Regions from separate parts of the Mycobacterium sp. B14F4 genome, predicted to be linked through region 2. Evidence: predicted binding sites of a transcription regulator. Region 2 holds the regulator's gene; the other holds the start of a gene.
What was found. The regulator LexA, encoded in region 2, represses DNA repair genes until DNA is damaged. The targets are predictions, from matches to a motif close to CGAACANNTGTTCG.

Region 1 (11,261 bases), on a different contig from region 2:
AGCCCGATCAAGGTCGGCACGCAGCCCGAGTCGATAACCATCAATACCGACGGCACCCGAGTGTATGTTGCGAATTTCTTCAGCAGCACCGTTTCAGTGATCGACACCGATGCGACGAGCGCCAACTTCAACAAGGTGATAGCCACCATTCCGGTTGGTGCGAATCCGCGTGGAATCGCATTTGCGCAGACGGTGAACGGGCCGAGGTTGTACGTGGTGAACCGGACCTCGAACACCGTCACAGTGATCAACGCCAGCACGAACCAGGTGACAGTCAGCGCGATCGGCGTCGGCGCGACCCCCCAGCAGGTCGTCGTCAGCGCGGACGGCACTCGTGCTTACGTGAGCAACTACGGCAGCAACAGTGTGTCGGTGATCAATACTGCCACCAACACGGTCGAAGGAACGACCGCGGTGCCTTCCATGCCGGTGGGCGTGGCGCTGAGTGCCGACGGCAGCGTCTTGTACGTCGCCAACGGCAACGACAAGATCAGCGTTATCGACACCGCGTCGCGGACGGTGATCAATACCCTGACAATCGACCTTGCTCCCGAGTCGAACTTCCATATGATCGCTGTCGCCGCCGACGGAAGCCTGCTCGTCACGGACACGGCGGACAACGTCCTCCGCACGGTGAATCTTCAGCGAGGCCACACCCTTACTGTCACGGTCTCTGAACCCAATGCGACGAGCGGCGTGGTCACAGGAGCCGTGAGCACCGACATCAACGCCGGTTCGGTGGCATATACGCCGACTGCCCCGAAATACGGCGCGGTGGTGATGAACACGAACGGCACCTTCACCTACACACCGAGCCAGCTCGGGCGCCAGATTGCCCGCATCACGGCGGGAACCGACACGGATCAATTTTCCGTCACCGTCGATGACGGCACCGGATCCGTGCAGACCGTCACGGTCACCGTCACCATGGCCCCCGTCGACGTCACGGGTGTTGATACGACGGCCGCTCTGCAAGCGTTATTGGGCGGCCTCCGATCCGGCGACACGCTCGTGCTCGCACCTGGCACGTATCAGTACAACAGCCTGCTGCGCGTCACCACGTCGGGCGTGACGATCGACGGCAGTGGCGCTACTCTGTACGCCACTAATCCCGCGCTGGCGTCATTCCAGATCCTGGCGAACAACGTGACGCTGAAGAACATGAATCTGCATGCTCCCGTTGGGCTTCCACGCCAGGACGGCACCAACCAGAGCCGCCTGCTGTTCGGCGGGAACGGCAACATCATCAGCGACGTCAACGTCGTCGGAAGCGCGTCCGCAGGAATCTACATCGTCGGCGCCAGCAACTTCCTTGTAGAGCGGGTCACGGTCAGCGACACCGCCGCCGACGGCATCCAGATCACCGGCGCGTCGAAGAACGGCGTCGTGAACAACGCAACGGTATCCCGTACCGGCGACGACTCCATTGCCGTCGTGTCGTACAGCTCCGACTCCGGCCCGGTGACCGACATCGTCATCAACAATCCGACAGTCATCGATAATCTGCAGGCGCGTGGCATCGCGGTCGTCGGCGGTGAGCGAATAACGATTAACAACTTCACGGTCAACGGTTCGAGCCAGGCCGGTCTCTTCATCGGTTCGCAGGGCGGGATCTTCAATACCCGCGCCACGAGAGACATCACGGTCAACGGCGGCACCATAAGCCGTTCGAACACGGCCTCGTTCTTCCCGTTCGGCGCCATCATGATTCTGAGCCAGAACCCGGGTGTCGAAGTGTCGAACGTGACGATCCGCAACGTCACCATCAATCAGCCGACGTTGGGCCAGACGCACAACATCACCGTTGTTACGGCAGGGAATGCGTTGACATGGGACCAGGCTTTATTGGCCACTCCGCAGGGCACTCTGTCGAACATCAACTTCGACGGCATTACGATCGTGGAGTTCCCGGAGCTACCTGTGTTCTTCTCAAACGCTCCCGGCGCCTACACCGCTACCGGGGTGACGATGAACGGACGACCGATCACGATTTCGACCTCGGTCTGATGCGGTAGTCGTCGGGCCCTATTCCACCGGATCCGGCAGCACCCTCAAGTGGCCGCGCCGGCGGCCGTTGACCTCGGAACGCCGGGCGGGCGGCGCAACCAGGGCTCCGCCCTGCACTCCCGTGGCCGGATCGGAGAAACCTGGCAGAACGCCGTTGACCGGCGGCGTCATGTCTCGTCGTTCCCGGACCGCATCGGCGAGTGCGACGAGATCGTCGTCGTCCGGAATCGACGGCAACGGCCCGGCGTGCCGAACTAAATCCCAGCCGCGTGGGGCGGTGATCCGTTGAGCGTGCGATACACACAAGTCCCAGGAATGCGGCTCAGACACTGTCGCCAACGGTCCTACGACGGCCGTCGAATCCGAGTAGACGAAGGTCAGCGTCGCGACCGCATAGTGGGGACACCCGGGCCGGCAGCAGCGACGGGGAACGTTCACGAACGAGAGGTTATCGTGCGCAAACACCGCGAGCCGCCGGACACGCGCAGTCGGCGGGCCGCCGATCCCCAACCGTTACCCTCGTACCGTGCCCAAGCGGGGATACCTGCATTCACGCCGCGGCCGCGAGATGCGCGGGCCGCTGCTGCCGCCTACGGTGCCGGGCTGGCGAAGCCGCGCCGAGTTGTTCGACATGGTGGTCCTCGAGGCGTACGAGCCGATCGAGCGGCGGTGGCAGGACCGGCTGAAGGCGCTCGACGTCGCGGTCGATGAGATTCCCCGGATCTCGCCGAAGGACCCGGACAGTGTGCAGTGGCCACCCGAAGTGATCGCCGACGGGCCGATCGCCCTGGCCCGGCTGATACCGGCCGGGGTGGATGTTCGCGGCAACTCCACCCGGGCTCGAATTGTGTTGTTCCGCAAGCCGATCGAGCGACGGGCGAAGGACACCGTCGAACTCGAGGAGCTGTTGCACGAGATTCTGGTGGCTCAGGTCGCCACGTATCTGGGCGTCGAGCCTTCGGTCATCGACCCGGCGATCGACGACGACTGATACGACGACTAGATGATCCCACGCTTGAGGCGGCGGCGCTCGCGCTCGGAGAGGCCGCCCCAGATGCCGAAGCGCTCGTCATGAGCCAGCGCGTAGTCCAGGCACGCGTCGCGCACCTCGCAGCCCTGGCAGATCCGCTTGGCCTCGCGGGTCGAGCCGCCCTTCTCCGGGAAGAACGCCTCGGGGTCGGTCTGGGCGCACAGCGCCTTCTCCTGCCAGAGGTCGTCCTCCGGGGTAAGCGCCGGCGCCACCTCAATCGGATCGGGCACCAGGCTTAACTGGGGACGCCGTGGCGTCTCGATCGGTGCCAGTCCGGTATCGGTGTGCGGCGCGCTGTCTACTGAGCCGAAAAACCGGCTGTCGAACCGAACGACGCGATCGAAATCGCTGTGCTCAAAAGACATCTTCCGCCTCCTCACCTGGTCTCGTGAATCCCCTATACGCCCGCACAGCACAGACGTGCGGCCATCTCAATTCGAACAAGTGATCGAATCTCGGTCTGCGGCACCGGAACCGGATGGCCTACCGGGAAATGACACTGGTGTGATTACACACGCGTTAGCTGCCGGGGTCAAGCGCTAGAACAGGAATTCATACCATTCCGTGATCCAATTTCGGCGAGTCGCAGTTCGGCGTGTCCCTCACACCCCCCGTCCTGCCCGAGTCCTGCCTGCCCCCCGCCCGCGGTGACGGCCTACTCTCGGTCGATGTGAAGGTCACCGTTCTGGTCGGCGGCGTCGGCGGCGCCCGCTTCCTGCTCGGCGTGCAACATCTGCTGGGACTGGGGCAATTTGGCGCTGGTGATGCAGGCGAGCATGAAGTGACTGCTGTGGTGAACGTCGGCGACGATGCGTGGATGTTCGGCGTGCGCATCTGCCCGGACCTCGACACCTGTATGTACACCCTCGGCGGCGGCATCGACCCCGAACGAGGTTGGGGCCATCGCAACGAAACCTGGCACGCCAAAGAGGAACTCGCGGCCTACGGCGTGCAGCCCGACTGGTTCGGCCTCGGCGACCGGGACCTGGCGACCCACCTGGTGCGCACCCAGATGCTGCGCGCCGGATATCCGCTGTCGCAAGTGACCGAGGCGTTGTGCCGGCGGTGGTCGCCCGGCGCCCGGCTGCTGCCGGCCAGTGACGACCGCAGCGAAACCCATGTCGTCATCACCGATCCCGGCCCCGGCGAGCACGCCGGACAGAAGCGTGCCATCCACTTCCAGGAGTGGTGGGTGCGCCACCGCGCTCGCGTGCCGACGCACAGCTTCGCGTTCGTCGGAGCGGATAAAGCCACCGCGGGGCCCGGCGTCGCCGAGGCGATCGAGACCGCCGACGTGGTGCTGTTGGCGCCGTCCAATCCCGTCGTGAGCATCGGCGCCATCCTCGCGGTGCCCGTAATTCGGGGCGCGCTGCGGTCGACCCCGGCCCGGGTGATCGGCTACTCCCCCATCATCGGTGGAAAGCCGTTGCGCGGCATGGCCGACGAATGCCTCTCGGTGATCGGCGTCGAGAGCACCTCCGAGGCGGTCGGTCGGCACTACGGTGCACGCTCGGGCGTCGGCATCCTCGACGGCTGGCTCGTCCACGAGAACGACCTCGCCGACATCGACGGTGTGGAGGTCCGATCCGTGCCGCTGCTGATGTCGGAGCCCGCGGTCACCGCCGAGATGGTGCGGGCGGGACTGGAACTGGGTGGGGTGAAACCGTGAGCGGCCCGCCGGGCGGTGACCACGGGTCCGCCGCCGCCGTCGAACTGCTGCCCATGCCGGGACTTCCCGAGTTCCGGCCAGGCGACGACCTCGCGGCCGCGATCGCGTCGGCGGCGCCGTGGTTGCGCGACGGCGACATCCTCGTCGTCACCAGCAAGGTCGTCTCCAAGTGCGAGGGCCGCATCGTCGATGCTCCCGCCGATCCCGAGGAACGGGACACGCTGCGGCGCAAGCTCATCGACGCCGAGGCCGTCCGGGTGCTGGCGCGCAAGGGCCGGACGCTGATCACCGAGAACGCCTACGGACTGGTGCAGGCGGCCGCCGGCGTCGACGGCTCTAACGTGGACGCGGCCGAACTGGCCCTGCTGCCAACCGATCCCGATGCCAGCGCGGCGCAGCTGCGCTCGGCGCTTCGGGAACGTCTGGGCGTGGCGGTCGGCGTCATCATCACCGACACCATGGGCCGCGCGTGGCGCAACGGCCAGACCGACGTCGCGATCGGGGCGGCCGGGCTGACCGTGCTGCACGGCTACGGCGGCTCTGTCGACCGTCACGGCAACGAGTTGATCGTCACCGAGATCGCCGTCGCCGACGAGATCGCCGCTGCGGCGGACCTGGTGAAGGGCAAGCTGACCGACATACCGGTCGCGGTGGTACGTGGGCTGAGTCTGTCCGACGACGGGTCGACCGCGCAGACGCTGGTACGGGCGGGCGAGGAAGACCTGTTCTGGCTCGGCACCGAGGAGGCCATCGCGCTGGGCCGCCGGCAGGCTCAGCTGTTGCGGCGGTCGGTACGGCGGTTCTCGGCCGAGCCGGTCGCGGCCGATGTCGTGGAATCCGCTGTCGCCGAGGCCCTCACTGCCCCCGCACCGCACCACACCCGGCCGGTGCGGTTCGTGTGGCTGCAGAGCCGTGCCCGACGGGTCGCACTGCTGGACCGGATGAAGGAGAAATGGCGCGCCGACCTGATCGCCGACGGCCGACCGGCCGACGCCGTTGAACGCCGCGTCGCCCGGGGCCAGATCCTCTACGACGCACCGGAAGTCGTCATCCCGTTCCTGGTGCCCGACGGTGCTCACCACTATCCCGACACCGACCGCACCGCCGCCGAGCGCACCATGTTCACCGTCGCGGTCGGCGCCGCGGTGCAGGCGCTGCTGGTGGCCCTGGCCGTGCGCGAGGTCGGCAGTTGCTGGGTCGGTTCGACGATCTTCGCCGCCGACCTGGTGCGCGACGAGCTGGACCTGCCCGCCGATTGGGAACCGTTGGGCGCGATCGCGATCGGCTATCCCGACGAAGGCGCGGCGCCGCCGGGACCCCGCGATCCCGTGCCGACCGACGACCTGCTGGTGCGCAAGTGAGCCTGCACGAATCGGCGGTCGAGACGCTCACGAATTGGCAGGCGCCCGATCCGGCTCAGGATTCGCTGCGGCACGCGTTGCTGGCGTTCCTGGCCGCCCGTCCCGACGGATGTCTGCGCGAATGCGTGCCCGGACACGTCACCGGGTCGGCGCTGGTGCTGAACCACACCGGCACGCATGCGCTGCTCACCCTGCACCCGAGGTTCGGGCGGTGGCTGCAACTCGGCGGGCACTGCGAGGCCGACGACCCCGACGTCGTCTCGGCCGCGCTGCGCGAAGCCACCGAGGAGTCCGGTGTCGACGGGTTGGTCATCGACCCCACGCCGGCCGCGCTGCACGTGCATCCGGTCACCTGCTCGCTGGGAGTGCCGACCCGCCACCTCGACATGCAATACCTCGTCCGCGCGCCGGCCGACGCCGAGATCGCGGTCAGCGACGAGTCTTTGGACCTGCGCTGGTGGCCGCTCGACGCGCTCCCGGACGACTGCGACTTCGGCCTCACCCAACTGGCGGCGGCGGCACGCTCCCGGTGATCGCGTCGAGATAAGAGTGTCGAGATAAGAGTTACGACACACAAGCCGCCCGAAATCTGTACCGGAACCTTGTTTCGCGCGCCAGCTCTAGATGTCGGTGGAGAACCGGACCCCACCGTCGGGGATCGTGACCCCCGGCCATACCCGCGCACCGCGCAGCAGCTCGCAACGGGCACCGATGTCGGCGCCGTCGCCGATCACGCCGTCGCGGATCAGCGCCCGCGGGCCGATGCGCGCGCCGAAGCCGACAATCGAGCGTTCGATGACCGCGCCGGCGCCGACCCGGGCGCCGTCGAAGATGACCGCGCCGTCCAACCGGGCGCCGCCGGCGATCTCCGCGCCGCGACCGACCACGGTGCCGCCGATCAGCAGGGCGCCCGGCGCGACGCTCGCGCCGTCGTGCACCAGTTCCTCGCCGCGGTGACCGCCGAGGGCGGGCGACGGGGCGATGCCGCGCACCAGGTCGGCGGACCCGCGGACGAAATCCTCTGGCGTGCCCATGTCGCGCCAGTACGTCGAGTCGACGTAACCGCACACCCGCAGACCTTCGGACAGCAGCCCCGGGAACACCTCGCGCTCGACCGACAGCGCGCGGTTCTTGGGGATGCGCTCGATGACCTCGCGCTTGAACACGTAGCAGCCGGCGTTGATCTGGTCGGTCGGCGGGTCCTGCGTCTTCTCCAGGAACGCGGTGACCAGGCCGTCGTTGTCGGTGGGCACGCAGCCGAAGGCTCGGGGGTCGCCGACCCGCACCAGATGCAGGGTGACGTCTGCGTTGTTGGCTTCATGACTGTCGAGCAGGGCGCGCAGGTCCGCGCCGGACAGCACGTCGCCGTTGAACACCAGCGCCGTGTCGTAGCGCAGCTTCGACGCGACGTTGGCGATGCCGCCGCCGGTGCCAAGCGGTTCGTTCTCGACGACGTACTCGATCTGCAGGCCCATCTTGGAGCCGTCGCCGAACTCGGACTCGAAGACACCGGCCTTATACGAGGTGCCGAGCACGACGTGCTCGATGCCGGCGTCGGCGATGCGCGACAGCAGGTGGGTCAGGAACGGCAGGCCGGCCGTCGGCAGCATCGGCTTGGGCGCCGACAGGGTCAGCGGCCGCAGGCGGGTACCGAGCCCGCCGACCAAGATGACGGCGTCCACCTGTGCAGGATTCACCGTTATGCCCGTCCTTTCGCCCTCTTGCGCCGCGAGTTGCGGACCACCAGACCCGCGCGCCCGGCGAGTGCGGCCTTGATCGTCCAGCGCAGCGGCGCCTGCCACCGCCTCGGATACCGATCCGCGAGGAAAGTGTAGGTGCTCACATGATGGGCAGCCAAGTTGCGGGCCGGGTCCCGGCCCGTCGCGTGGCCCTTGTCGTGCAAAATCTCTGCCGCAGGCACGTATACGTTCTGCCAGCCGGCGCGTGACAGGCGATCACCCAGGTCGACGTCCTCCATGTACATGAAATAGCGCTCGTCGAAGCCTTTGATCTCCTCGAATGCGGAGCGCCGTAGCAACAGACACGATCCGGAGAGCCAGCCGACGGGGCGTTCGCTGGGCTCCTCTCGTTGCTGGCGGTACTCGGCCGTCCAGGGGTTCGATTTCCAGAACGGGCCGACGACGGCGTGCATGCCGCCACGGATCAGGCTCGGCTGGTGGCGCGCCGACGGATAGACCGAGCCGTCGGGATCGCGGATCAGCGGTCCCAGGGCGCCGGCACGCGGCCAGCGCGCGGCGGCTTCCAGCAGGATGTCGATGCTGCGCGGCCCCCACTGCACGTCGGGGTTGGCCACCACGAAGAAGTCGGAGTAGTGCGATTCCGCGAGGTACTGCTCGACCGCGCGGTTCACGGCACGGCCGTAGCCCAGGTTGGCGCCGGTGCGCAGCAACCGGACGTTGGAATAGCGCTCGACCGCGTCCTCCGGGGCACCGTCGGTGGAGCCGTTGTCGGCCACGATCACCGTCACCGGACGGTCGGTGGCGTGTGACAGCGAGGCGAGGAACCGGTCCAGGTGCGGCCCCGGTGAGTACGTCACCGTGACGACTGCCAATTCGTCACTCACGTGACGGCTGCCAATTCGTCACTCACGGCGTCGAGGGTATCGGGCCGCCGGGGCCGTGCGCTGCGATCGCATCCGCCAGGGCCTCGCGCCACGGGCGCAGCGGCGTCAGCCCGGCCGCGACCGACCGCTCGATCGACAACGCCGAGTACGGCGGCCTCGGCGCGGGCCGCGGATGGCGGTCGGTGCCGACCGGCCGCACCCGCCCGGGGTCGGCGCCGACGGCCTCGAACACGGCCCGCGCCTGGTCGAAGCGGCTGGCTTCGCCCGTGTTGGCGGCGTGTAGCACCGGCAGGTGCACCGCACCGTCGGCCACCTCGAGTAGCGCCGTGACCAGATCGCCCGCGTAGGTGGGCGATCCGATCTGATCGGCCACCACATCCACCGGTCGATCGCCCGCCGCCAGCCGACGCATCGTGGCCACGAAGTCGGCGCCGTCGCCGCCCTCGTAGACCCAGGCGGTGCGCACGACATAGGCGCCGGGCAGCGCGGCGCGCCCCGCCGACTCCCCCGCCAGCTTGGTGCGGCCGTACACACTCACCGGCCCGGTCTCGTCGTCGATCTCGTAGGGGTGACGCTGGGCACCGGAGAAGACATAGTCCGTCGAGATGTGGACCAGGCCCGCGCCGGCGTCGGCGCAGGCCCGCGCGATGGCGGCCGGCCCGTCGGCGTTGACCGCGTACGCCAGGGCCTCGTCGGCCTCGGCCGCGTCGACCTTGGTGTAGGCGGCGCAGTTGATCACCACGTCACCGGGTTCGACGAACCGGCGGGCGGCGGCCTCGTCGGTGATGTCCCAGTCCGACGACGTCAGCGCCAGCACCTCGCGGCCCTGGCCGCGGGCGCGGGCGGCCAGGGCCCGGCCGACCATCCCGCCCGCGCCGGGGATAACGATTCGGGCAGACATGATCACGAGTCTGGCACGCCGATCCGCGCTACCGGGTCTGCGCCCGTCTCGCAAGTAGCCTGGGCTGATGCCCGCTCGCATGCTTCGTGTCATCGCCGTGTCGACGGCATTGGCGATCGTGGTGGGTACCGGAGTCGCGTGGGGAAAGATCCGCTCGTTCGAGTCGGGCATCAACCACATCTCGCCGATCGCGCTGGGTGAGGGCGGCGAGGACGGCGCGATCGACGTGCTGCTGGTCGGCTTGGACAGCCGCACCGACGCCCACGGCAACCCGCTGTCGGCCGACGAACTGGCCACCCTGCGGGCCGGCGACGACGAGGCCACCAACACCGACACCATCATCCTGATCCGCATCCCGAACAACGGGAAGTCGGCCACGGCCATCTCGATCCCGCGCGACTCCTACGTCGAGGCACCCGGTGTTGGCAAGATGAAGATCAACGGCGTGTACGGCTCGGAGCACGCAGAGAAGATGATCGAACTCGTGGAGCAGGACGGCATGGACCCGGCACAGGCCCAGCCGCAGGCGACCGAGGCGGGCCGCGAGGCGTTGATCAAGACGGTCGCCAACCTCACCGGCGTCACCGTCGACCACTACGCCGAGATCGGCCTGCTGGGCTTCGCGTTGATCACCGAAGCGCTCGGCGGAGTCAATGTGTGCCTGAAAGAAGCGGTGTACGAACCACTTTCGGGTGCAGACTTCCCCGCCGGCTGGCAGAAGCTCAACGGCCCGCAGGCGCTGAGCTTCGTGCGCCAGCGCCACGACCTGCCGCGCGGCGACCTCGACCGGGTGACCCGGCAGCAGGCCGTGATGGCCTCGCTGGCCCACGACGTCATATCCAGCAGGACGCTGTCGAGTCCGGCCACCCTGAACCGCCTGGAGGACGCCGTCCAGCGCTCCGTCGTGCTCTCCGACGGCTGGGACGTCATGGAGTTCGCCGAGCAGTTGCAGAAGCTGGCAGCGGGCAACGTCGCGTTCGCGACCATTCCGGTGCTCGAGGAGGCCGGCTGGAGCGACGACGGCATGCAGAGCGTCGTGCGCATCGACGCCGGCGAGGTCAAGTCGTGGGTGGAGGGCCTGCTGCACGACCAGGACGAGGGCAAGACCGAAGAACTCGCCTACTCGCCGGACAAGACCACCGCCGACGTGGTGAACGCCACCGACATCAACGGCTTGGCGGCCGCGGTGTCACAGGTGTTGACCAAAAAGGGATTCACGCCCGGCAGCACCGGCAACCACGAGGGTGACCCGGTGACCGGAAGCCAGGTGCGGGTGGCCAAGGCCGACGACCTCGGCGCTGCCGCCGTCGCGAAGGACCTGGGCGGGCTGCCCGTCGTCGAGGACGCCTCGGTGGCACCCGGCTCGGTGCGGGTGGTGCTGGGCAACGACTACACCGGGCCGGGATCCGGCCTCGACGGCAGCGATCCGATGCTGACCACCGACGCCGTCGCGGTCGGCGCCGACTCGACCGGGACCGCGCCGCCGCCGTCGCCGATCCTGACTGCGGGCGCCGCCGACCCGGAGTGCGTCAACTAGCCGTGACCACAGTCAGTTCGGCGATCCTCGATCCGCTCATGGCGTCCGACCCCGCCGGCCCGCGGATCACCTACTACGACGACGCCACCGGCGAGCGCATCGAGCTGTCGACCGCCACGCTGGCCAACTGGGCGGCCAAGACCGCCAACCTGCTGCGCGACGAACTGAGCGC
Region 2 (11,261 bases):
AGCAACGGTCCCGGTCGTGGTGTACGCCGTTCAGCGGCCCGAAATGCACTTTCGGGCGTTGCGGCCCGCCCGTCAACCAACCATCCGGTTGGATGGGGTACCTTGGCTGGTAATTCCTCGTACCAATCCCGGAGGTCATGTCATGGGCGGCGTCGTCCACTACGAGCGCACTCTCTTCGAACCCGAACACGATCTGTTCCGCGAGTCCTATCGGGCGTTTCTGGAGCGTCACGTCGCGCCGCACCACGAGCAGTGGGAACAGGACAAGATCGTCGACCGGGGCGTCTGGTTGGAGGCCGGCAAGCAGGGCTTTCTGGGGATGGCCGTGCCCGAGGAGTACGGCGGCGGGGGCAACCCCGATTTCCGCTACAACGTGATCGTCACCGAGGAGACCACCGCGGGCCGCTACAGCGGCATCGGGTTCACGCTGCACAACGACGTCGTCGCGCCGTACCTGCTGCGCCTGGCCACCGAGGAGCAGAAGCAGCGCTGGCTGCCGAAGTTCTGCAGCGGGGAGTTGATCACGGCGATCGCGATGACCGAACCGGGCACCGGAAGCGACCTGCAGGCGATCAAGACCCGGGCGGTCAAGGAGGGGGACCACTACATCCTCAACGGTGCAAAGACCTTCATCACCAACGGCATCAACGCCGACTTGGTGATCGTGGTGGCATGCACCGACCCCGACAAGGGCGCGCTGGGGTTCTCGCTGCTGGTCGTCGAGCGCGGCATGGAGGGCTTCGAGCGCGGCCGCAAACTCGACAAGATCGGCCTCGACGCCCAGGACACCGCCGAACTGTCGTTCACCGACGTGACGGTGCCCGCGGAGAATCTCCTCGGCGAGGAGGGGCAGGGCTTCATCTACCTGATGCAGAACCTCCCGCAGGAGCGGATCGGCATCGCGGTGATGGCGGCGACGGCGATGGAGGCGGTCCTCGAGTCCACGCTCGAATATGCCAAGGAACGCAAGGCTTTCGGACGCCCGATCGGCAGCCAGCAGAACAGCCGGTTCCTGCTCGCCGAACTGGCGACCGAGGCGACCGTGGTGCGGATGATGGTCGACGAGTTCATCAGGCTGCATCTCGACGACAAGCTCACCGCCGAGCAGGCGGCGATGGCGAAATGGTATGCCACCGAGAAGCAGGTCCATTTGATCGACCGTTGCCTGCAATTGCACGGGGGTTACGGCTATATGCGGGAATATCCCGTCGCGCGGGCATATCTCGATGCTCGCGTGCAGACCATTTACGGCGGAACCACCGAGATCATGAAGGAGATCATCGGCCGCAGCATGGGTGTCTAATCGGCCTTGATCGGCGCGGCGCGAGGGTTATCGCCGACATCCGCCGCGGCGGCGGGTATTTTCTCTCCAAAGATTCAACCGTGTTCGTTGGTTATTGACTTCTGCTGGCGGACAGTTGACGGGCGCGGGAAACTCCACGGAATTTCGTGCCGACCGCGGGAGGGCGAATGAGCGGGCGTGACACCCGGCGCACGACGGTGATGAGCCGGATGGCGACCGGTCTGCTGGCGATTGCGGCGGCCCTGCTGGTGGTGCCTGTCGCGGCGGCACAGCCGGAAGCCGACGCGAATGCCGCCATCACCGCGGCGTACGACGCCAGTGGCGGCCCCGGCGGACCGCTCGGGCCCAAGCAGGGCGAGGTGTACAAGGCCGGCGAGGGCTTCGCGCAGAACTACACCGGCGGCAAGATGTTCTTCACCCCGGCGACCGGGGCCCACTTCATGCAGGGCGCGATCCTGGAGAAGTACGAGTCGCTGGGCGGTCCGGCCGACAGCGACCTCGGTTTCCCGACCATCGACGAGGGACCCGGCCGGGCTCCGGACAGCCGCAACACCACACTCAGCGCGGCCGACAAGCCCGTCATCTTCTGGACCCCCGGCACCGGTGCGCGCGTCGTGCGCGGGGCGATCAACGCGGCGTGGGACAAGCTCGGCGGGTCATCGGGCACCCTCGGCGTGCCCGCCGGCGACGAGACCTACCGGGGCGACGTCGTCACCCAGAAGTTCACCGGCGGCGAGCTGTCGTACAACATGCGCGACAAGACCTTCACCACGGTGCCGCCGGACCTGGCCGGTCAGCTCGCCGGCCTCGCGGTGCCGGACGACCCGGACTCCGCCATCAAAGCGGCGCGCCGCGCGGCAGGCGGCCCGCTGGGCCCGCTCGGCGCCGCCGAGGGCGGGTCGTATCCCATCGGCAAGGACGGGCTGGGGCAGAACTTCGCCGGCGGCAAGATCTTCTACAGCCCGGCCACCGGCGCCCGGGTGGTCACCGGGCAGGTGCTCGCCAAGTACGAGAGCGTCGGCGGGCCGGAGGGTGATCTCGGCTTCCCGACCACCAGCGAGGTCGACGGAGGCCTGGCCACCGAGAGCCGGATGACCACGTTCGCCGCCGAGGACAAGCCGGTCATCTTCTGGACGCCCGACTACGGCGCGGTGATCGTGCGCGGGGCTATGAACGCCGCCTGGGACAAGTTGGACCGGGCCAAAGGTCCGCTCGGGGCGCCGATGGCCGACCAGACCGAGGACGGCGGCGTCGTCACTCAGCGGTTCAGCGGAGGCGTGCTCAACTGGGACCGGTCGACCGGTGAGTTCACCACGGAGCCGGCCAATCTCGCCGGCCAGCTGTCCGACCTGCAGGTGCCCGCGCAGGAGGCGCCCGAACCGCCCGCGGCCCCGCAGGCTTCCGACTCCGACGGCGGCTGGTTTGAGCCGAGCTGGTGGTGGCTGCTCGCGGTGGTGCCGGTGCTCGTGCTCATCGGCCTGGTGGTGTTCGCGACGATGCGCAGCAGGCGTGGCGGCGGTGGCGACGACCGCCGCGCGTACGACGACGATCCCTTCCGGAGCGAGCGCTTCGACGATGGGTTCGGCAGCGACGTCGAACGCGTGTACAGCGCGGTCGGAGCGAGGGAGACACCGACGACGGCCGACGACTACTCCGCGGCGATGTTCGGCGATCGGTACGCGAGCGAGGGACTCGAAGCGCTGTCGGCGCCCGCGGCTCCGACCAGTCCCTGGGAAGCGCCGCGAAGCGGTGAGGACGAGGCGCACGCGGAAGCCCGGGACCACGACGAGAACCACGACGAGAACCCCGACGAGGATCCCGATACCGTCGACACCGCACCGACGCGGGTGGCGAGCATCGCCGAGCCGACGCCTGATCGCGATCCGCTCACCGACACCGGCAGGCATGCGCGCATCGAGATCGACGACGAACCGGAGTTGGGTCGCACGTCGTTCCGCTTGCCGACGGGGGACGCGACAGAGGCGCCGGAGGGCTATCCGATCAAGGCCGACACTCAGTCCGGGCGGTACTGGGCGCCGGGTGGCCTCGGCTACGAGGATGCTCAAGCCGAAATTTGGTTCGCCAGCGAGGAATTCGCGGTAACGAACGGTTTCGTCCGCGGCGACTAGATCTTGCGGATGACGGTGACGACCTTTCCGAGCACGGCGGCGTCGTTGCCGGGTATCGGGTCGAACGCCGGGTTGTGCGGCATCAGCCACACCTGACCGCGTGTGCGCTTGAACGTCTTGACCGTCGCCTCGCCGTCGATCATCGCCGCCACGATGTCACCGTTGTCCGCGACGTTCTGCTGACGCACCACCACCCAGTCGCCGTCGCAGATCGCCGCGTCGACCATCGAGTCGCCCACCACCTTGAGCAGGAACAGCGAGCCCTCGCCGACGAGTTCGCGGGGCAGCGGGAAGACGTCCTCGACGGCCTCCTCGGCGAGGATGGGCCCGCCGGCCGCGATGCGGCCCAGCACCGGGACGAACGTGGGCTCCGGTAGCGCGTCGGAACCGGCGACGTCGGTGGCGACGATCGGCGTCAGGGTCTCGTCGGAGCCACGCACATCAACCGCTCGCGGACGGTTGGGATCCCGGCGCAGATAGCCTTTGCGCTCGAGTGTGCGCAGCTGATGCGCCACCGATGAGGTCGACGTCAGGCCGACCGCGTCGCCGATCTCCCTGATGCTCGGGGGATAGCCGCGGCTGGTGACCGATGCGCGGATGACCTCGAGGATGGTGCGCTGGCGCTCCGTGAGACCCGGGTCGAGTGCACGGCTCCCGCCGGTGCTGGCCGGGGTATCGCTGCTGTCGTCCATGGCGCCGAATGTAGCTCGCTGCGACCGATTAATCAAACATGTGTTCGACGCGTGTCGCCCCCCGCAGGACGGCGGAGAAGCGGCGGGATTTTTTGTCGGTGGGGTGTTCTATGGTTCGCAACAGTTCGATCACATGTTCTATCAATCGAACACATGATCGAGTATGTTCGAACACAAGAGCGAAAGCAGCGGACTAGGAGGCAGGAAGATGACGATCCTCGACACCCGGGATTTTGAGGCAGCGCCCCAGGTCAGGCCGGTGCGTCGGCCGGTGAGCGCCCGTCGGCCGCGGTCGCAGCGGCCGGGCGGCGCACCGATGCGCCACCGGGGCGCGGGGGTGCTGATGTCGCGCGCATCGCACCGGCGCCGGCCGATCACGCCGGGCACGACGGTGATCCTCGCGCTCATCGCCGCCGGCATCACCGTGTGGCTGGGCCTGGTGGCCCAGTTCGGCGGAGTCGTCGGCAGTACGCCCGCCGCGGTCCCGGACCGGCTCGCCGTGGTCCAGGTGCAGAGCGGTGAGACGCTGCACCAGGTCGCGCAGCGGGTGGCACCTGAAGCGCCGGTCGGCGAGGTTGCGGACCGGATCCGCGAGCTCAACCGGCTCGACTCCGCCGCCCTCGACGCCGGCCAGACCCTCATCGCGCCCGTCGGCTGACCGCGCTGGTGGTGCGGAAAGCTCAGCTGCACAATCATGTTCACCGACAGGTCGGCCGCACACGTGCCAATCAGCCCGGGCCTGGGCTGTCGGCAGTCCGCGCAGGTAGGCTCGAAGACGTTCGAGTTGGTCGGATGTTGGCGCGGCGAAGGAGCGGTGATGCACTGTCCGTTCTGTCGTCATCCAGATTCGCGCGTGGTCGACTCCCGCGAAACCGATGAGGGCCAGGCGATCCGACGCCGGCGCTCTTGCCCCGAATGCGGTAGGCGATTCACCACGGTGGAGACCGCCGTGCTGGCGGTGGTCAAGCGCAGCGGCGTGACCGAGCCGTTCAGCCGGGAGAAGGTCATCAAGGGCGTGCGGCGGGCGTGCCAGGGCAGGCAGGTCGACGACGACGCGTTGAACCTGCTCGCTCAACAGGTGGAGGACGCCGTGCGGGCCGCGGGGTCGCCAGAGGTGCCCAGCCACGAGGTCGGCCTTGCGATACTGGGCCCACTGCGCGATCTCGACGAGGTGGCCTATCTCCGCTTCGCCTCCGTCTACCGCGGGTTCACCTCGGCCGAAGACTTCGAACGCGAGATCGAGGCGCTTCGAGAGCACCGCGCGTCGCCACAGCCGGCGCCGAACTGAGCTGCGCGGCGCACCGCCGCTTGTCAGTCGATCTGCTTGGCGCCGTCGTTGACGACGCGACCGGCGATGCGCACCCAGCCTTCGGGACTCCACTCGCTGTGGATGTAGGACCCCTTGCCCTGAACGATGGTGAGGTCTCGGCTGAGGTACTCGGTGATGCGCACGGCCGCGGCACCGGTGGCCTCGTCCTCGGGCACGCCGAGATCGGTCGCGAACATCCGCGATCGGATGACGCCCCGGTCCCGGTCGGTCCACGTCCACAGGTAGTGGTTGATGTCGTCGGAATAGTCGTCGGGGTCAGCGGCGAACAGCTCGTCGGTCGAGGCCAGGTCGTGGATGGCGAATTCTGGCGCCCACTCCGCGCGCGCGCTCACCGATGTCAATCCGTCGGAGTAGCCCACCTGCACGACACCTGCGGGCACGCGCAGCGTATGAATCGGCGTGCCGCGTTCGCGCAGCCACCACGATGCGCCCACGGTCGGATGACCCGCGAAGGGCAGCTCGACGACGGGCGTGTGGATGCGGGCATGCGCGGTACTGGTGCCTGGGGCCGGGAGGTCAACGAAAATTGTTTCGCTGTAACCCAATTCGGCGGCTATGCGCTGGCGGTCATCGGAGTCCACGGTGCTGGCGTCGATGACGCCGAGGGGGTTTCCGTGGTTGCCGCCAGGGTCGGTGAAGACACGCAACACCGTCACGTCGATAGCCATGCCGCCGATGCTACTTCGTGTGCCCGATGCGGCGGTGGGCCCGATGTCAGGGGCGTCGGTGTCAGGTGGCGCTGCGCTCGTCGTGGCCCATCGCGTCGAGCACCGCGACCCGCGTGTCAACCGAGCCGCTGATCGCGCCCTCGGTGACGCCCGCGCGCAGCAACCCGCGCAGGTAGTCCTGGTCGTGCTCGGCGGGTTCGGTCGAGTCGATGAACTTCTCCACCACCTCGACGAAGCGGTCGGGATCGTCGTGGAACGGGAAATGGCCGGAGCCGTCGAAGATCTCCAGCCGTGAGCCGGGCATCGCCGCGTGCGCCATGCGGGCGTGGCTCACCGGGATCACCGAGTCGCGGGTGCCCCAGATCAATTGCACCGGAACCGATTGCGTCAGATAACAGCGGTCCAGCATGGTCACCACCTGACCGCGCCAGTCGACCACTGCCCGCAGCGTGCGGGCGAACGCCGAGTTCGCCGTCGGCTCGGGCAGATCGGCCAGGATCCGCAGCATTTGGGGGATGTCGCGGCCCAGGCCGCTGGACCCGAACAGCCCGCCGGTCGCGCGGCCCACCATCTGCAGCGCAGGCAACACGAAGGGGATACGCAGCAGCGCCAGCGCCTCGCTACCCATCGGCAGCGAGGCGAAGCGCAGGGCGATGTTGACCTCCCTGGTGACCCCGCCGGCGCCGACCAGCACGAGCCGGTCGACCAGCTGGGGAAACTGGTAGGCGAACTGCATCGCCACCCCACCGCCGAGGGAGTGACCGATCACCGTCACCCGGTCGATGTCGAGCACGCTGAGCAGGTCACGCATCCCGTTCGCGTACGCGGCCACGGAGTAGTCCGCGCGGGGTTTGTCGGACTTGCCGTGGCCCAGCAGGTCGGGGGCGATGACTGTGAACCGCTGGGCCAGTTTCGACTGCACCGTCTCCCACGTCGTGGAGTTGTCCCCGATGCCGTGGATCAGCAGAATCGCCGGACCGGAACCCGCCACCCGGTACGCGCGCCGGTACCCGTGAATCGTGCGGAACTGCAACGACGGGGTGAGTTGTCGCACGGGGCGCAGGTTGGGCTTTCGCGCTGCCATTGCGACAACTTAGCTGGCCTTCGCGAATCGCGCGAATTCTCGACGCCGAGCTTCCCCGCGTTCGCGAGAGCTACACGGGGGTCGTGATTCCGAGGCCCACCACGGCCCTGGTGTACGTCTCGCGAGGACGGCCGGCGGGGGAGTTACCGGTTGTCGTCGCCGTCGGAGAACCGGTCCTTGTTCTTGTCCTTGGCCTGCTGGGCCAGGAACCGTTCGAACTCGGCGCCCAGTTCCTCGCCGCTGGGCAGGTTCTCGTCGCTGGCCAGCAACGACCGGTTCTCCTGGGCGGCGACGAAGGCGTCGTACTGGCGCTCCAGCGCGGCGACCACCTGGGCGACCTCGGCACTGGCGTCGACCTGCTCGTTGATCTTCGTCAACACCTCTGCGCCCGCCTCCACCAGCGCGTCGAGCGGGATCTGCAGCGAGCCATTGCGCGCCACCTCGGCCAGCAGAGCTTCGGCGGCCGCGGGATAGTCCGTCTGCGCCAGGTAGTGCGGGACGTGCACGGTGAACCCGACGACCTCGTGCCCGTGCTGCGACATCCGGTACTCGAGCAGGTTCGACGCGCTGCCGGGCACCTGCACCTCGCCCACCCACGGCGTGTGGTCGGCGATCAGCTCCTTGTCGTTGGCGTGCGCCGTCATCGTGATCGGGCGGGTATGCGGCACCGCCATCGGGATGGTGCCCATGCCGATGGTTCGGCGCACCCCGAGCCGCTCGGCCAGCAACCGCACCGCGGTGATGAACCGCTCCCAGCGCAGGTCCGGCTCCAGTCCGGCGAGCAGCAGGAATGGCGTGCCCACACTGTCGCGCAGCGCATAGAGGTTGAGCTCGGGATCCTCGTACTGCGTGAAGTGGTCGGTCTTGAAGGTCATCAGCGGGCGCCGTGAGCGGTAGTCCAGCAGCTCGTCGATGGCGAAGGACGCCACCAGTTCGGTGTCGAGGGTGTTCCTCAGGTGCTGGGCGGCCAGCCGGATGGCGTGGCCGGCGTCGGAGAACCCTTCCAACGCGTGGATCAGCACCGGACCACGACCGTCGGACGACGCCAGCTGCGGCGCGGGGAACTCCAGCTCGTACATGCCGGACTGCTCGGGCTGGTAGTGCTGCTCGGGGTGACCAGCGTTGTCAGCCATCTGTCTGCCTCCTCGCCGTGGTGCCAGAACGGTTACGTCCGTACCAGTGACAACTAGTGTCGCGCACGTTGCGTTCCCGTTGCTGCTCAACCCATGCCGTCGCCCGACAATGTTTGCCGACGGCGTAACGGCTAGCCGCGGAACTGACTGAGCGCGCGCAGCTTGTTCATCACGTCCAACGCGGCGACCTTGTAGGCCTCCGAGAACGTGGGGTAGTTGAACACCGCGTCGACTAGATACTCGACGGTGCCGCCGCAGCCCATCACCGCCTGGCCGATGTGCACCATCTCGGTGGCGCTGGTGCCGAAGATGTGCACGCCCAGCAGCTTGAGGTCGTCGGTGGACACCAGCAACTTGAGCATGCCGTAGGAGTCGCCGGCGATCTGGCCCCTGGCGAGCTCGCGGTAGCGCGACACCCCGACCTCGTAGGGGATGGCGTTGCGGGTCAGCTCCACCTCGGTGGCGCCGACGTACGACACCTCGGGAATCGAGTAGATCCCGATCGGCTGCAGGTCGGTCATTCCCTTCGCCGGCTCCCCGAACGCGTGGTAGGCGGCCAGTCGGCCCTGTTCCATCGACGTGGCGGCCAGCGCCGGGAACCCGATGACGTCACCGACGGCGTAGATGTGGTCGACCTTGGTCTGGAAGTTGCTGTCGACGGTGACGCGCCCGCGCCTGTCGGCCTCCAGACCCGCGTTGCCGAGGTCGAGGTGCTCGGTCTGGCCCTGGCGCCCCGCCGAGTACATCACCGTCTCGGCCGGGATCTGCTTACCGCTGGCCAACGTCGTCACGGTGCCGGCCGAACCGACATCCACGGCGGTGACCTCCTCGCCGAACCGGAACGTCACCGCCAGGTCGCGCAGGTGGAACTTCAGCGCTTCGACGATCTCGGGATCGCAGAAGTCGAGCATGCTGTCGCGCTTCTCCACGACGGTGACCTTGGTTCCCAGCGCGGCGAACATCGACGCGTACTCGATGCCGATCACGCCCGCGCCGACCACCACCATCGTGGCGGGCAGCGACTTCAGGTCGAGGATCCCGTCGGAGTCGAGCACGCGGCACTCGTCGAACTCCACGCCTGCCGGCCGCGCGGGCTTGGTGCCGGTGGCGATCACGACGTGATCCCCGCTGACGGTGGTGCGCTCGCCGCGCATCGGTTCCTCCACCAGAACGGTGTGCGCGTCGACGAACCGCCCGTGCCCCTGGATGAGGTCGATGCGGTTGCGCATCAACTGCGAACGGACGACGTCCTGCTCTTTGGTGATGACGTGCGTGGTGCGCGCCAACAGATCAGCCGGGGTGATCTTCTCCTTGACGCGGTAGCTGGCTCCGTAGAGTTCGCGCTGGTTCATTCCGGTGAGGTAGAGCACGGCCTCGCGCAGCGTCTTGGACGGGATCGTGCCGGTGGTCACGCACACCCCGCCGAGCATCCGTCCGCGCTCGACGATCGCGACGGTCTTGCCGAGCTTCGCCGCCGCGATCGCGGCTTTCTGGCCACCCGGACCGGAACCGATGACGACCAGGTCGTACTCCAGCATGGAACCCATGGCAAAAGGTGTACGCCCATTGCGTCGATCCCGCACGCCGACCGGCAGCAACGACATGTGAATTAATCGGGCGTTCTCCTCGCGCCGACGCGCGGTCGGCTTGTCCCCAATCGCGAATTCATCCACACTCCCGGCGCTGCGGATGCCGACGTGCGCATCGCGGTCACCTCGGGTGGACAAGGTCGGGCCATGACGACTTCGCATTCACCCGACTTCCAGCTCAACCGCCCAGGCGTGCTGATCGCCGCGCTGCCCGCCGTGCTCGGCTTCGTCCCGGAGAAATCCCTGGTGCTGGTGACGGTCGAACACGGCTCGCTGGGGTGCGTCATGCGCGTCGACCTCAACGACGAACTGCCCGACACCGTCGCGCAGATGGCCGAGGTGGCCGCCGCGGCCAGGCCCGACGCCGCGATCGTCGTCGTCGTCGACGAGGAGGGGGCCGGCTGCCGGATGTGCAACGACGAATATCGCGACCTGGTGGCGACGCTGGAGACGACGCTGGCCGACCGGGGAATCGAACTGCTCGCCGCCCACGTCGTTGACAGGGTCGCGGCCGGCGGGCGGTGGCACTGCGTCGACGGCTGCGGCAACGGCGGCACCGTCGAAGACCCGTCGGCGTCACCGCTGGCCATGGCTGCCGTCCTGGACGGGCGCAGGCTCTACCGCCGCCGCTCCGAACTGCAGGACGTCATCGCGATCACCGATCCGGCCCGCACCGCTGCGTTGGCCGGCCTCATCGACGACGCTCCCGGCGACCGCTCGGACGCCGACGCGCGCGACGACATCGAGGCCGCCATGGCGGCCGCCGCGCGAGTCGCCGACGGCGAGGAACTTCCCGACGGCACGCTGGCGCGCCTGGCCCGGGCGCTGACCGATCTGCAGGTGCGCGACACGTTGTACGCCCTTGCGGTCGGGGAGACCGCCGGGCAGGCCGAGTCGCTGTGGGCCGAGATGTCGCGGCGCCTCCCCGCGCCATGGCGGGTCGAGGCCCTGGTGCTGCTGGCGTTCTCGGCCTACGTCCGCGGCGATGGGCCGCTAGCGGGTGCGTCGTTGGAGGCGGCGCTGCGGTGCGACGGCACGCACCGCATGGCGGGCATGCTCGACACCGCGCTGCAATCCGGGATGCGCCCGGAGCGAATACGCGAGCTGGCCATCACCGGCTACCGGTTGGCGGACCGGCTGGGGGTGCGGCTACCGCCGCGGCAGGTGTTCGGCCGGCGGGCCGGATGACCTACCCGCGGTGGCCGAGTTATCCGCTGGCTCAGACCTTTTCGACCTTGACGGCGTGCGCCATGTGATGGGGCAACTCGACCTGCTCGTGGCCGGGGATCACGATCATCACGCCGCCGTGATCGTTGGCCTGCACGGTCACGCG

Region 1: a site for LexA is predicted at 3,475-3,488, ahead of cofD (2-phospho-L-lactate transferase). Genes of this name have one in related genera too.

The regions. Positions count from the first base shown of each region.
Region 1 covers NZ_JBDPMF010000013.1:789-12,049, forward strand. The annotation lists partial or broken gene ABGB19_RS24840 (beta-propeller fold lactonase family protein) at 1-2,007, shown strand, start outside; gene ABGB19_RS24845 (DUF3499 domain-containing protein) at 2,026-2,445, opposite strand; gene ABGB19_RS24850 (metallopeptidase family protein) at 2,576-2,998, shown strand; gene ABGB19_RS24855 (WhiB family transcriptional regulator) at 3,007-3,270, opposite strand; gene cofD (2-phospho-L-lactate transferase) at 3,708-4,706, shown strand; gene ABGB19_RS24865 (coenzyme F420-0:L-glutamate ligase) at 4,703-6,067, shown strand; gene ABGB19_RS24870 (NUDIX domain-containing protein) at 6,064-6,600, shown strand; gene ABGB19_RS24875 (NDP-sugar synthase) at 6,688-7,764, opposite strand; gene ABGB19_RS24880 (glycosyltransferase family 2 protein) at 7,767-8,651, opposite strand; gene rfbD (dTDP-4-dehydrorhamnose reductase) at 8,674-9,552, opposite strand; gene ABGB19_RS24890 (LCP family protein) at 9,617-11,089, shown strand; gene ABGB19_RS24895 (TIGR03089 family protein) at 11,092-11,261, shown strand, end outside.
Region 2 covers NZ_JBDPMF010000001.1:870,722-881,982, forward strand. The annotation lists gene ABGB19_RS04335 (acyl-CoA dehydrogenase family protein) at 143-1,303, shown strand; gene ABGB19_RS04340 (hypothetical protein) at 1,471-3,432, shown strand; gene lexA (transcriptional repressor LexA) at 3,429-4,124, opposite strand; gene ABGB19_RS04350 (LysM peptidoglycan-binding domain-containing protein) at 4,333-4,782, shown strand; gene nrdR (transcriptional regulator NrdR) at 4,942-5,412, shown strand; gene ABGB19_RS04360 (PhzF family phenazine biosynthesis protein) at 5,436-6,122, opposite strand; gene ABGB19_RS04365 (alpha/beta hydrolase) at 6,184-7,206, opposite strand; gene ABGB19_RS04370 (PAC2 family protein) at 7,350-8,339, opposite strand; gene sthA (Si-specific NAD(P)(+) transhydrogenase) at 8,471-9,877, opposite strand; gene ABGB19_RS04380 (DUF4192 domain-containing protein) at 10,076-11,116, shown strand; gene ABGB19_RS04385 (iron dependent repressor, metal binding and dimerization domain protein) at 11,148-11,261, opposite strand, start outside.